DNA from 3 places in the Bacillus sp. ISL-47 genome. Region 1 is predicted to be linked to each of the others. Evidence: predicted binding sites of a transcription regulator. Region 1 holds the regulator's gene; each other region holds the start of a gene.
The links. Region 1 encodes CtsR, which represses protease genes until heat stress. Its sites were predicted from a motif close to ATGGTCAATAAAGGTCAAACA; they were not measured.
Positions count from the first base shown of each region.

Region 2: clpB (ATP-dependent chaperone ClpB) is a predicted target of CtsR. The motif match lies at 1,715-1,735, and genes of this name have one in related genera.
Region 3: J7I93_RS06355 (ATP-dependent Clp protease ATP-binding subunit) is a predicted target of CtsR. The motif match lies at 1,505-1,525, and genes of this name have one in related genera.

Region 1 is NZ_JAGGQS010000049.1:40-3,324, reverse strand. It holds gene clpC (ATP-dependent Clp protease ATP-binding subunit) at 1-306, opposite strand, end outside; gene mcsB (protein-arginine kinase McsB) at 311-1,390, opposite strand; gene mcsA (protein-arginine kinase activator protein McsA) at 1,393-1,941, opposite strand; gene J7I93_RS17020 (CtsR family transcriptional regulator) at 1,970-2,434, opposite strand; rRNA gene rrf (5S ribosomal RNA) at 3,123-3,239, opposite strand.
Region 2 is NZ_JAGGQS010000035.1:134,607-137,891, forward strand. It holds gene argF (ornithine carbamoyltransferase) at 1-244, shown strand, start outside; gene J7I93_RS12625 (undecaprenyl-diphosphate phosphatase) at 283-1,095, opposite strand; gene J7I93_RS12630 (YjzC family protein) at 1,295-1,474, shown strand; gene clpB (ATP-dependent chaperone ClpB) at 1,750-3,285, shown strand, end outside.
Region 3 is NZ_JAGGQS010000019.1:11,440-14,724, forward strand. It holds gene J7I93_RS06355 (ATP-dependent Clp protease ATP-binding subunit) at 1-1,436, opposite strand, end outside; gene J7I93_RS06360 (YkvI family membrane protein) at 1,654-2,703, shown strand; gene J7I93_RS06365 (hypothetical protein) at 2,803-3,285, opposite strand, start outside.

The sequences.
Region 1 (3,285 bases):
ATAAGAGTGTCCAAGCTTTCTGGCTTCATCCATGGATAGCTCAATTACCTTTTTAGCGCGCGGTGTATAATGGATAGTCTGGGAAGCATCCTGTCCCCTGCCTATTAGATTTTCAACCTCTTTTTGAATCTTCTCAGAACCAAGACCCAAAGCATATAAGGCTTTTGCGGCTATACCTTCTCCTTCGCGTACCAGTCCAAGCAGGATATGTTCTGTCCCAATGTTATTATGGCCTAAACGGATTGCTTCCTCCTGTGCTAGTGCCAATACCTTCTGAGCTCTTTCCGTAAATCGTCCGAACATCATAATTTCATCCTCCTAACTCTTGATCTTCCATTTTTAATCTTTCCCTGATTAATGAAGCCCTGCGGATATCGCGTTCATGAGGCCTAAGCGGCCCGCCTGCATATTGCTGCAAAAAGCCGGGCTGTGTCAGGATCATCAGCTCATTTAAAATATTTTTTGATATGTTTTTTATATACTGCATATCTATTCCCAGGCGAACATCGGATAAGCATTGAGCGGCTTCCTTTGATTCAATAATTCGGCAATTTGATAAAACGCCATAAGAGCGGAAGACTCTGTCTTCTAATTGTATGTTAGAAGTCTTTGCTAATGCTTCCCTTGCTGATCTTTCCTGTGAAATTAGCTGGCTGACAACACTTTTCAAATCCTCTACGATATCCTCTTCTGATTTTCCGAGTGTGATCTGGTTTGAAACTTGAAAGATGTTTCCTAATGCTTCGCTGCCTTCACCGTAAATTCCTCTAACTACTAAGCCAAGCTGATTAATCGCCGGAATAATCCGGTTCATTTGCTGGGTATGCACAAGACCCGGCAAATGCATCATAACGGATGCTCTAAGACCAGTCCCTACATTTGTCGGGCAGCTTGTTAAAAAGCCAACATTTTCATCAAAAGCATAATCGGCTTCTTCCTCCAGCCAATCATCTATTTTATTTGCCATACTTAAGGCTTCCAAAAGCTGAAACCCTGGAAACAAACATTGAATCCGTATATGGTCTTCTTCATTAATCATAATGCTTACCTCTTCATTTTCTGAAAGAAGGCAGGCACCATGAGTTGAATTCTCAGCAAGATGTGGACTAATTAGGTGTTTTTCCATTAATACTCTTTTTTGAAGAGGCTGAAGTTCATCCATTAATAGGAGTTCCAACTCTCCTAGTTTTGAAAGAGAAGAATGCTCCACCCTTTCACTCACTTTTTGGATAACCGCTTTTGCTTCTTCGTTTGAAAATAAAGTTGGAAATTTATATTGTTTAATATTGCGAGCGAGCCTGATTCGCGAACTTAAGACAATATCGGAATCGGGGCCTTCAGCACTCATCCAGGAGCTAATAGCTTGATTCATGAAACGTTCCAGCGACAAGCTTATTCCCCTCCCTCATGATTGGCATTGAGCTGTTTTTCCAGCTTCCTTATTTCGTCTCTTAATTCTGCCGCTTTTTCAAACTCTTCTTGGCCAATCATTTCTTTTAACTTATGTTTCAATTCGTCAATATTCCTTCGTAAATGAATAGTTCCGCCTATTCTTGCAGGAATTTTTCCGTTATGTGAGGAATTCCCGCTGTGCAGCCTTCTAAGTATAGGATTCAGATGTTCTTTAAAGGTTTCATAGCAACGAGCACATCCAAATCTCCCTACTTTAATAAACTGCTGAAAGGTCATGGAACATTGTTCACACTGCAACACCTTCTCCTGCTGGAAAGGATCCTGATTCGATCCCTGAAACGCAGGTTCAATATTCAGCAGGCCTGCCAGCAAATTATTTATTGAAAAACCGGATCCGCTGCCAAGCATGAACATTTCACCTTTCTCCTGCGCACACTTTTCGCAAAGATGAAACTCTGCTTTCTCACCATTTACTACCTTTGTAAAATGCAGCGTTGCCGGCCTTTGATTACACTCCTGACAAATCATGACTTCACCTCTCCAGCTCGCTAAAACTTTATTTATATTTCAAAGTAGTTAACATCGCCTTCAACATTCGTGCCCGTAGTTCATCCCTGTATGGCAGATCAATATAAAGTACAGAACGGTCGATTACACTAAGCATTATTTTTGCTTCCCTATGTGTAATGATTTCTTCTTCAACCAGGCGATAGATTACATTTTCGGCACTGCTTTGGGCGATTCGGCCTTGCACTAATGAAATCAACTGGTCCACTAAATCAGCGTGGTCATAAGACTGGACTTTCATAATCCGGATATAGCCTCCGCCGCCCCGCTTACTCTCCACGACATAGCCTTTTTCAATCGTAAAGCGGGTGTTGATAACATAATTGATCTGAGAGGGCACACATTGAAATTTATCAGCAATTTCACTTCTTTTTATTTCCACGATCTCCCTCTCACTTTTTTCTAAAACCTGTTTTAGATAATTCTCAATTATGTCGGATATATTTCTCACCAAGCCTCCTCCTATCTGACTTTGACTATATTTGACATTAATTATACATGATTTATGTAATTTCTTGCAATCGGCGGGTGTTAATAATTTTCCCCCATTTTTTGACTTCCCAAACCTGAATTTGGTAGTTAATGTCGATAACAATATATTTTGAGTTAGGAAGGTTTGTGCATGAGTAGAGGATGTAATTTATACTTTTTATTAAAAGTATTATATTAAGTCAATAATTTTGGATAGTATTTTCTTTTTGAAGAACGGAACATTAGAACAGGATTTGTTTTGTGAGGAGCACTGCACACAGTATAAAGACTTGCTTTTTGATTTTTTCCAGAACATATGGGGATATAACTATTTGTCTAGCATATGATCCAAATTTACATTTTTCTGCTGGTGCAGAGTGAACGGAGATTTACATTGAATTTAGGGGGTTTTGGCTATAAAAAGGCGCCATAGAGCCAAGTGACCGATATATGGAAAAAGTGACCGATAAAAATGAAATCTGACTGATATATCGAAGAAGTGGCTGATAAAATGGAATTCTGACCGATAAATCTAAGAAAGTGACCGATATTCCCTATAAAACAGGGCAAGTTGACCCAAAAAAGTGACTACTTTAGAGAAATAAGTGATATTGATAGCTGGAAAATAAATAAAAACACAAAAAGAGCACCTGATCGGTGCTCTTTTTATTGCCCGGCAGCGTCCTACTCTCACAGGGGGACAGCCCCCAACTACCATCGGCGCTGAGAAGCTTAACTTCCGTGTTCGGTATGGGAACGGGTGTGACCTTCTCGCTATCGCCACCAGACTATTTGATTTGAAGAACATTCATTCCTTCAAAACTAGATAATGCA
Region 2 (3,285 bases), on a different contig from region 1:
CGTCTGGACGAGTATGGGACAGGAAGCCGAAAATGAGCAAAGGCTTAAAGATTTTGCACAATACCAGGTTAATGAATATCTTGTCCAAAAAGCTAAAAAAGATTACGTCTTTTTACACTGCTTGCCTGCTCATCGCGGTGAGGAAGTCACAGCAGGAGTCATTGACGGCAGCAACTCTGAAGTCTTCCAACAGGCAGGAAACCGGCTCCATGTACAAAAAGCGGTTCTTTCAGAAATTTTATAATAAGAAAGCCATCTCCAGCTGGAGATGGCTTTTGCATATTAAGACAGAAAATAAACTAGTGGCCCTACAATAAAACAGTAAATGGCAAAATATTTCAGATTCCCTTTAGCCATAATGTTCATAAACCACTTCAGGGAGAAGTAGGAAGCAACAAGAGATGCAAAAAAGGCAAGTGTATAAGGTAGGGCATAGTCAGTTAAATTCGGGTCTTTTATAATATCGTTAAAGCCCAGAATCATACCGCCGACACTTACGGGTATATACAGCAGGAAAGAAAATCGTAAAGCTGTTTCCTGTTTCATCCCAAGACCCATTGCCGCAACGATTGTTGCGCCAGAGCGGCTGATGCCCGGTATTAGGGCAACTGCCTGGGCAAGGCCTACGATAATCGCATCTTTCACGGATAATTCAGCATCATTCTTGCGGCCCTTCATATTACGGATTAGCCACAGCGCAAGACCGGTAACAATAAGTGTTATGCCTACAGTTTTAATGCTCGCGAGATTCTCATCAATAAAATCTTCAAATAATATTCCAATTACACCTGCAGGTATCGTTCCAATAATTAAGTAAATAATAAATCGAAAGTCAGCTTCCGCCCGTTTATCTTTTGTCGTAATATAAGCAAGCCCATTGCTTATCAGCCTCATAATATCTTCGCGATAGATAATTAGAACAGCAAATAGCGAGGCAGTATTTACGAGCAATGCGAAACTCATGCCTTTAATTTCAAGCCCGAAAAAATACTCAGCAATCTCCAAGTGTCCACTTGAAGAAATCGGAATTGGCTCGGTAAAACCTTGAAATAGTCCTAAAAATAAATATTTCAGCAATAAGAAAAAATCTTCCACTTATAAATCCTCCAACTATGAAATCTCATACCTTCTCATTTAACTATAATAAGCACGAATGTGTAAAGTAATAACAGGCCTATTGCAAAAATAAGGAAAATAAATTCTTATTAGGAAAGCCAATGCCAATAGTTACACACATGAGGAAACCTTGAGTGGAAATAATAAAAAATGATTTAAGATTAAAGGAGGTATTTGCATGGGGCAAAATAGACAATTTAAGCCAGGGCAAAAAGCGCCGAACAATGGAATTTATATTGAAATCGGTGAAACAGGAAGCAACGTCAATAACCCTCAAATGCTTAAATTGAGAGCCGGAGACCAATTTCCGGAGGCTTCCAACCATAACCGCGTCTGGACATATAAAAGAAAGCCTTAAATCTGATTAGCCATTAGCAAAATGGGGAAAAAGCATAAGAAACTTCTCGAGCCATCCCATTTGTGGATGGCTTTCAGTTTTTTGCAAATCGTCTTAACTTTTCGCTGTTTGCCTCCTTTCAATCTGACTAATCAACCTTGCCACATCTCGCTCCATGGAGGATAAAGCATTGCTAACCATCTTAAAGCATTTGACTGCAGAAAACTTTACATAAGCAGAAATTGGATTATAATAAAAGTAAAGGTCAAAGAAGGTCAAAAAGGAGGGCTCTTATAATGGATCTTAATCGAATGACAGAGCGGATGCAGGAAGGATTGTTGAATGCACAGTCAATTGCCACAAGGGAACATCATCAGGAAGTAGATGAAGCCCATTTATTCCTGGCCTTAATGGATCAGGAGGATAACCTGATTAAATCGATCCTGTCTAAATTACAGATTCCTGCCGATTCTTTCATAAATAAAATGCATGAAGCTTTACGGAAAAAACCCCAAGTGTCAGGGTCAGGAGCTGAACAAGGCAAGCTGTATATTACCGGTAAATTGCAGCGCCTCCTGGCAGAAACGGAAAGGTTTATGAAGGAATATGAAGACGAATACATGTCTGTAGAACATGTTTTTATAGCATCAGCTGCAGAAGCAGAATCGGACTCGGCAGCCATTTTAAAATCATATGGTATCAATAAAGAAAAAGTGGAGAATGCCATTAAGGAAATCAGGGGGAATCAAAGAGTGACATCTCAAAATCCAGAATCCACATATGAAGCATTGAAAAAATACGGAAGAGATCTTGTTGCAGAGGTTAAGGAAGGGAAGGTTGATCCGGTTATCGGCAGGGACAGTGAAATCCGACATGTGATTCGCATCCTTTCAAGGAAAACCAAGAACAACCCTGTTCTCATCGGTGAACCGGGTGTAGGTAAAACAGCTTTAGTAGAAGGCCTGGCACAGCGGATTGTCCGCAGGGATGTTCCAGAGGGCTTAAAGGACAAAACCATTTTTGCATTAGATATGAGTGCCCTGATTGCTGGTGCAAAGTTCAGGGGTGAATTTGAGGAAAGATTGAAGGCTGTTCTGAATGAAGTGAAAAAAAGCGAAGGCAGAATCCTCCTTTTTATCGATGAACTGCATACAATTGTGGGAGCAGGTAAAACCGAAGGAGCCATGGATGCAGGGAATATGCTAAAGCCAATGCTTGCGAGAGGAGAACTGCACTGCATTGGTGCGACAACACTTGAAGAGCACAGGAAATATATTGAAAAGGATCCGGCACTTGAACGTCGCTTTCAGCAGGTGTTAGTACAGGAGCCGGATGTAGAAGATACCATCTCCATTTTAAGGGGTCTAAAAGAGCGTTTTGAAATACATCATGGGGTCAATATTCACGATAGAGCCCTGGTAGCTGCTTCAACATTATCCGATCGCTATATTACAGATCGCTTTTTGCCGGATAAAGCGATTGATATAGTTGATGAGGCATGTGCCATGATTAGGACGGAAATCGATTCCATGCCTTCTGAATTGGATGAAGTAACAAGGCGGGTAATGCAGCTGGAAATTGAGGAAGCTGCACTAAGGAAAGAAAATGATGAAGCAAGCAAAGCAAGGCTTTCTGTTCTCCAGAAGGAGCTTGCAGAATTAAAAGATCAGGCCAACAGCATGAAAGCAAAATGGCAGCTTGAAAAGGAAGGCATTCAGAAAGTGCAGGAAAAGCGGGAACAGCTTGAAAAAATGCGCCGGGATCTGGAAGAAGCCGAAAATAATTACGATTTAAATAAGGCTGCCGAACTTCGCCACGGAAAAATCCCTTCT
Region 3 (3,285 bases), on a different contig from region 1:
AGGGTTTTAGTTAGTTCGGTTTTACCGACACCTGTAGGCCCTACGAAAAGGAATGAACCAATTGGACGATGCTTTGATTTTAGTCCTGCACGGCTTCGGCGAATGGCTTTGGACACCTTTTGCACTGCTTCTTGCTGTCCAATTACCTTTTCTGCCAGATTTGCTTCAAGGTTTTGCATTTTTTCCTGCTCATCTTCTATAAGCTTGCCGACAGGGATGCCGGTTTTCTTTTCAATAATCTCCTGAATGTGGCTAACTTCAATAACCGGCCGTTCAGTCTTCATTTCTCCGTTTAAGGCCTTTTGAAGCTTTAATTCTTCTTCACGAAGTTTTGCCGCCTCTTCATATTTTTCTTCTTTCAAAACATGTTCTTTCTGCCTGCTGATGTCTTCAAGACGCTTTTCAATGTCTTCACCTGCCGTATAGCCTGATTCAAGATTTCTTTTTGAACCTGCTTCGTCCATTAAATCGATCGCTTTGTCAGGAAGGAATCGATCCTGAATATAGCGGCTTGATAATTGCACACAAGCCTTAATCGCTTCATCCGTAAAAGAAACCTCATGGTAATCTTCATATTTTTTCTTAAGTCCCATTAGGATTTCAATCGCTTCATTAGCAGTTGGCTCCAGTACATGGACCGGCTGGAATCTGCGTTCTAGTGCAGGGTCCTTTTCAATTTGACGGTATTCTTTTAAAGTAGTTGCACCGACAACTTGAAGCTCGCCTCTTGCAAGAGCAGGTTTTAAAATATTGCCTGCATCCATTGAACCTTCCGCTGAGCCTGCTCCGACAAGCAAATGGATTTCATCGATAAATAGAATGATGTTCTTATGTGCCTGCAGTTCAGAGATCAATTGCTTCATGCGTTCTTCAAATTGGCCCCGGATTCCTGTGTTCGCAACAAGAGATGCAACATCAAGCAAATAGACTTCCTTATTTAGAAGCTTTTTTGGGACGCCACCTTCAGAAATTTTCGTTGCCAGCCCTTCAGCGATCGCAGTTTTACCAACACCGGGCTCCCCAATTAATACAGGATTATTCTTGCTTCTTCTATTTAATATTTCAATAACACGATTAACTTCTTCTTCTCTTCCTATAACTGGATCTAGTAAGCCTGCCTTGGCAAGCTGAGTCAGATTTCTGCCAAATTGGTCTATGAACCCGCCGTTTCCGCGAGATTTGTTAGGAGCTTCTTTTAAAGGACTGTGTGAGAAATTTTCATTTCCTTGAGAGGAAGCCATCTTTTTCAAGAAATCCTCTAAAGGTATTTGGCCAAAACCTGAAAAGCCATTTATAGCCGGCCCAAAGGAAGTAAGGCTTTTTTGCTTTTCGTTTTGGAAACAGCTATGGCAAAGGTTTAAATTGCGTTCATTTCCATTTACATTAAGTCTCAATTGTACATTAGCTTCATGTGTTTGACATTTTTGACAAAGCATATTTAGCATACCTCCATAAATTTATTGGTGTTTGACTTTGACTATCTTTGACCTTGTAACTTTATTATATTTTGACCTTTTTTGACTTTCAAGTATTTTTTACTGGTATTTTTTAGAAAGTTTTTTCCTTACTAGACAGGGTTTTCAGCATTTATTGGAAAAAGCTCGTCTTTGTTTGTCCCGCCCTTCATATATTGGAAGTGAAGGAGGAGATTGAGTGAGAACAAACTGGGGGGCGGCTTTTCAGATTGCTGCCGTTTACGTGGGAACCGTGGTGGGAGCGGGCTTTGCAACTGGAAGAGAGATTGTGGAGTTTTTTTCCCGATTTGGTTTTATCGGCTTAGTAGGCATCTTAATGAGCGGCTATATTTTTATTTTTCTGGGATCAAAATTAATGCGAATCTCCGCCCGTATAAAGGCTGCGTCATATCAGGAATTAAATGAATACCTTTTTGGCAAGTTTTTTGGATCTGCCATTAATATATTGATGTTATTTATGCTTTTGGGCGTTTGTGCCGTGATGCTTTCTGGAGCTGGAGCAGTTTTTGAAGAGCAGATTGGAATCAGCAAAATAGCAGGCCTTTTCATTACAATAGGGTTAACGATCATTACAATGATAGTGGGCATACGCGGATTATTTGCGGTGAACACCTTTGTGGTTCCGATGATGATCGCCTTTAGTTTTATTTTGATGTTTATCAGTATGAAGCTTCCGAATTTTACGGAACAAGTCATGTTTATCCCTTTTGCTGAAGATGGATGGAAAGCGGTTGTCGCGCCTTTTTCTTATACGGCGTTAAATCTGACACTTGCCCAGGCTGTTTTAGTCCCTGTCGCGTCAGAAATAAATGATGACCGAACCATTAAATGGGGTGGATATCTTGGGGGAGCAGCCTTAACCCTAATCCTTATTTCAAGCCATTTAACTCTTGTCATGCTCCCGAACATCGAAGCTTATGACATCCCGATGGCCGCTATTGTAAAAACATTGGCATCCTCTATTTATTGGATATTTGTTTTTGTGATTTATGGTGAAATTTTCACATCCGTAATTGGTAATGTTTTCGGGATCGAAAGACAAATCAAAAAGTATATTTCTCTGCCGAGTATTGTAATTGTCAGCGCCATTTTTGTTATTTGCTACTTTATAAGTCTGATTAATTATGGAACATTGCTATCTTACTTATATCCTATATTTGGCTATGTCAGTTTAACCTTCATTGTTCTTTTATGGATGAAGCCATTTAATGGGAATGAAAAATGTTGATTTCTGCTCCAAACAACATGGCGCTTAAATCAACCGTGAGCTTTAACAAAGTTAAATTTAAAAGAGATCCGGCTTTGTCCGGATCTCTACATCTGTCTCTTATTTTATCGGTTCTTCTTTCATAATTGTCTTTGCCATTTGAAGGAAAGCCTCTTCATGGTCAGCTTCTTCTTTTGTAAAAAGGGTCAGCTTAAGGGCAAGCTCATCCTTTTTAATAAGATACGCTTTAACTTTCTCGCCATTTTGTTCTGCCTTCATGACTGTTGCGCCTTTAAAAAATTCATCGGCGGGCGCTTTTTCACTTTGCACGTCTTCGCTTACAGCACCTAATTGTGCTTTTGTATTTTCTTCAATCATGCTCCAGTCGGCATCGTCAGGAAGAAGCTCTATGCGCATGTACACTTGGTCATTTTCCGTAAAGTATAGGACATCTTTATATGGCTCCTCTGCTGTCAGTTCATAACCAGGAAGAACATACATAGAGTAGTTCTGATTGTCACTATGCTTAAGGAAGGCTGTATCTTCCTTTTTTTCACCATTGACTGTATAGCTCATATTCTGCTCGAGAATTCTAATAACGCT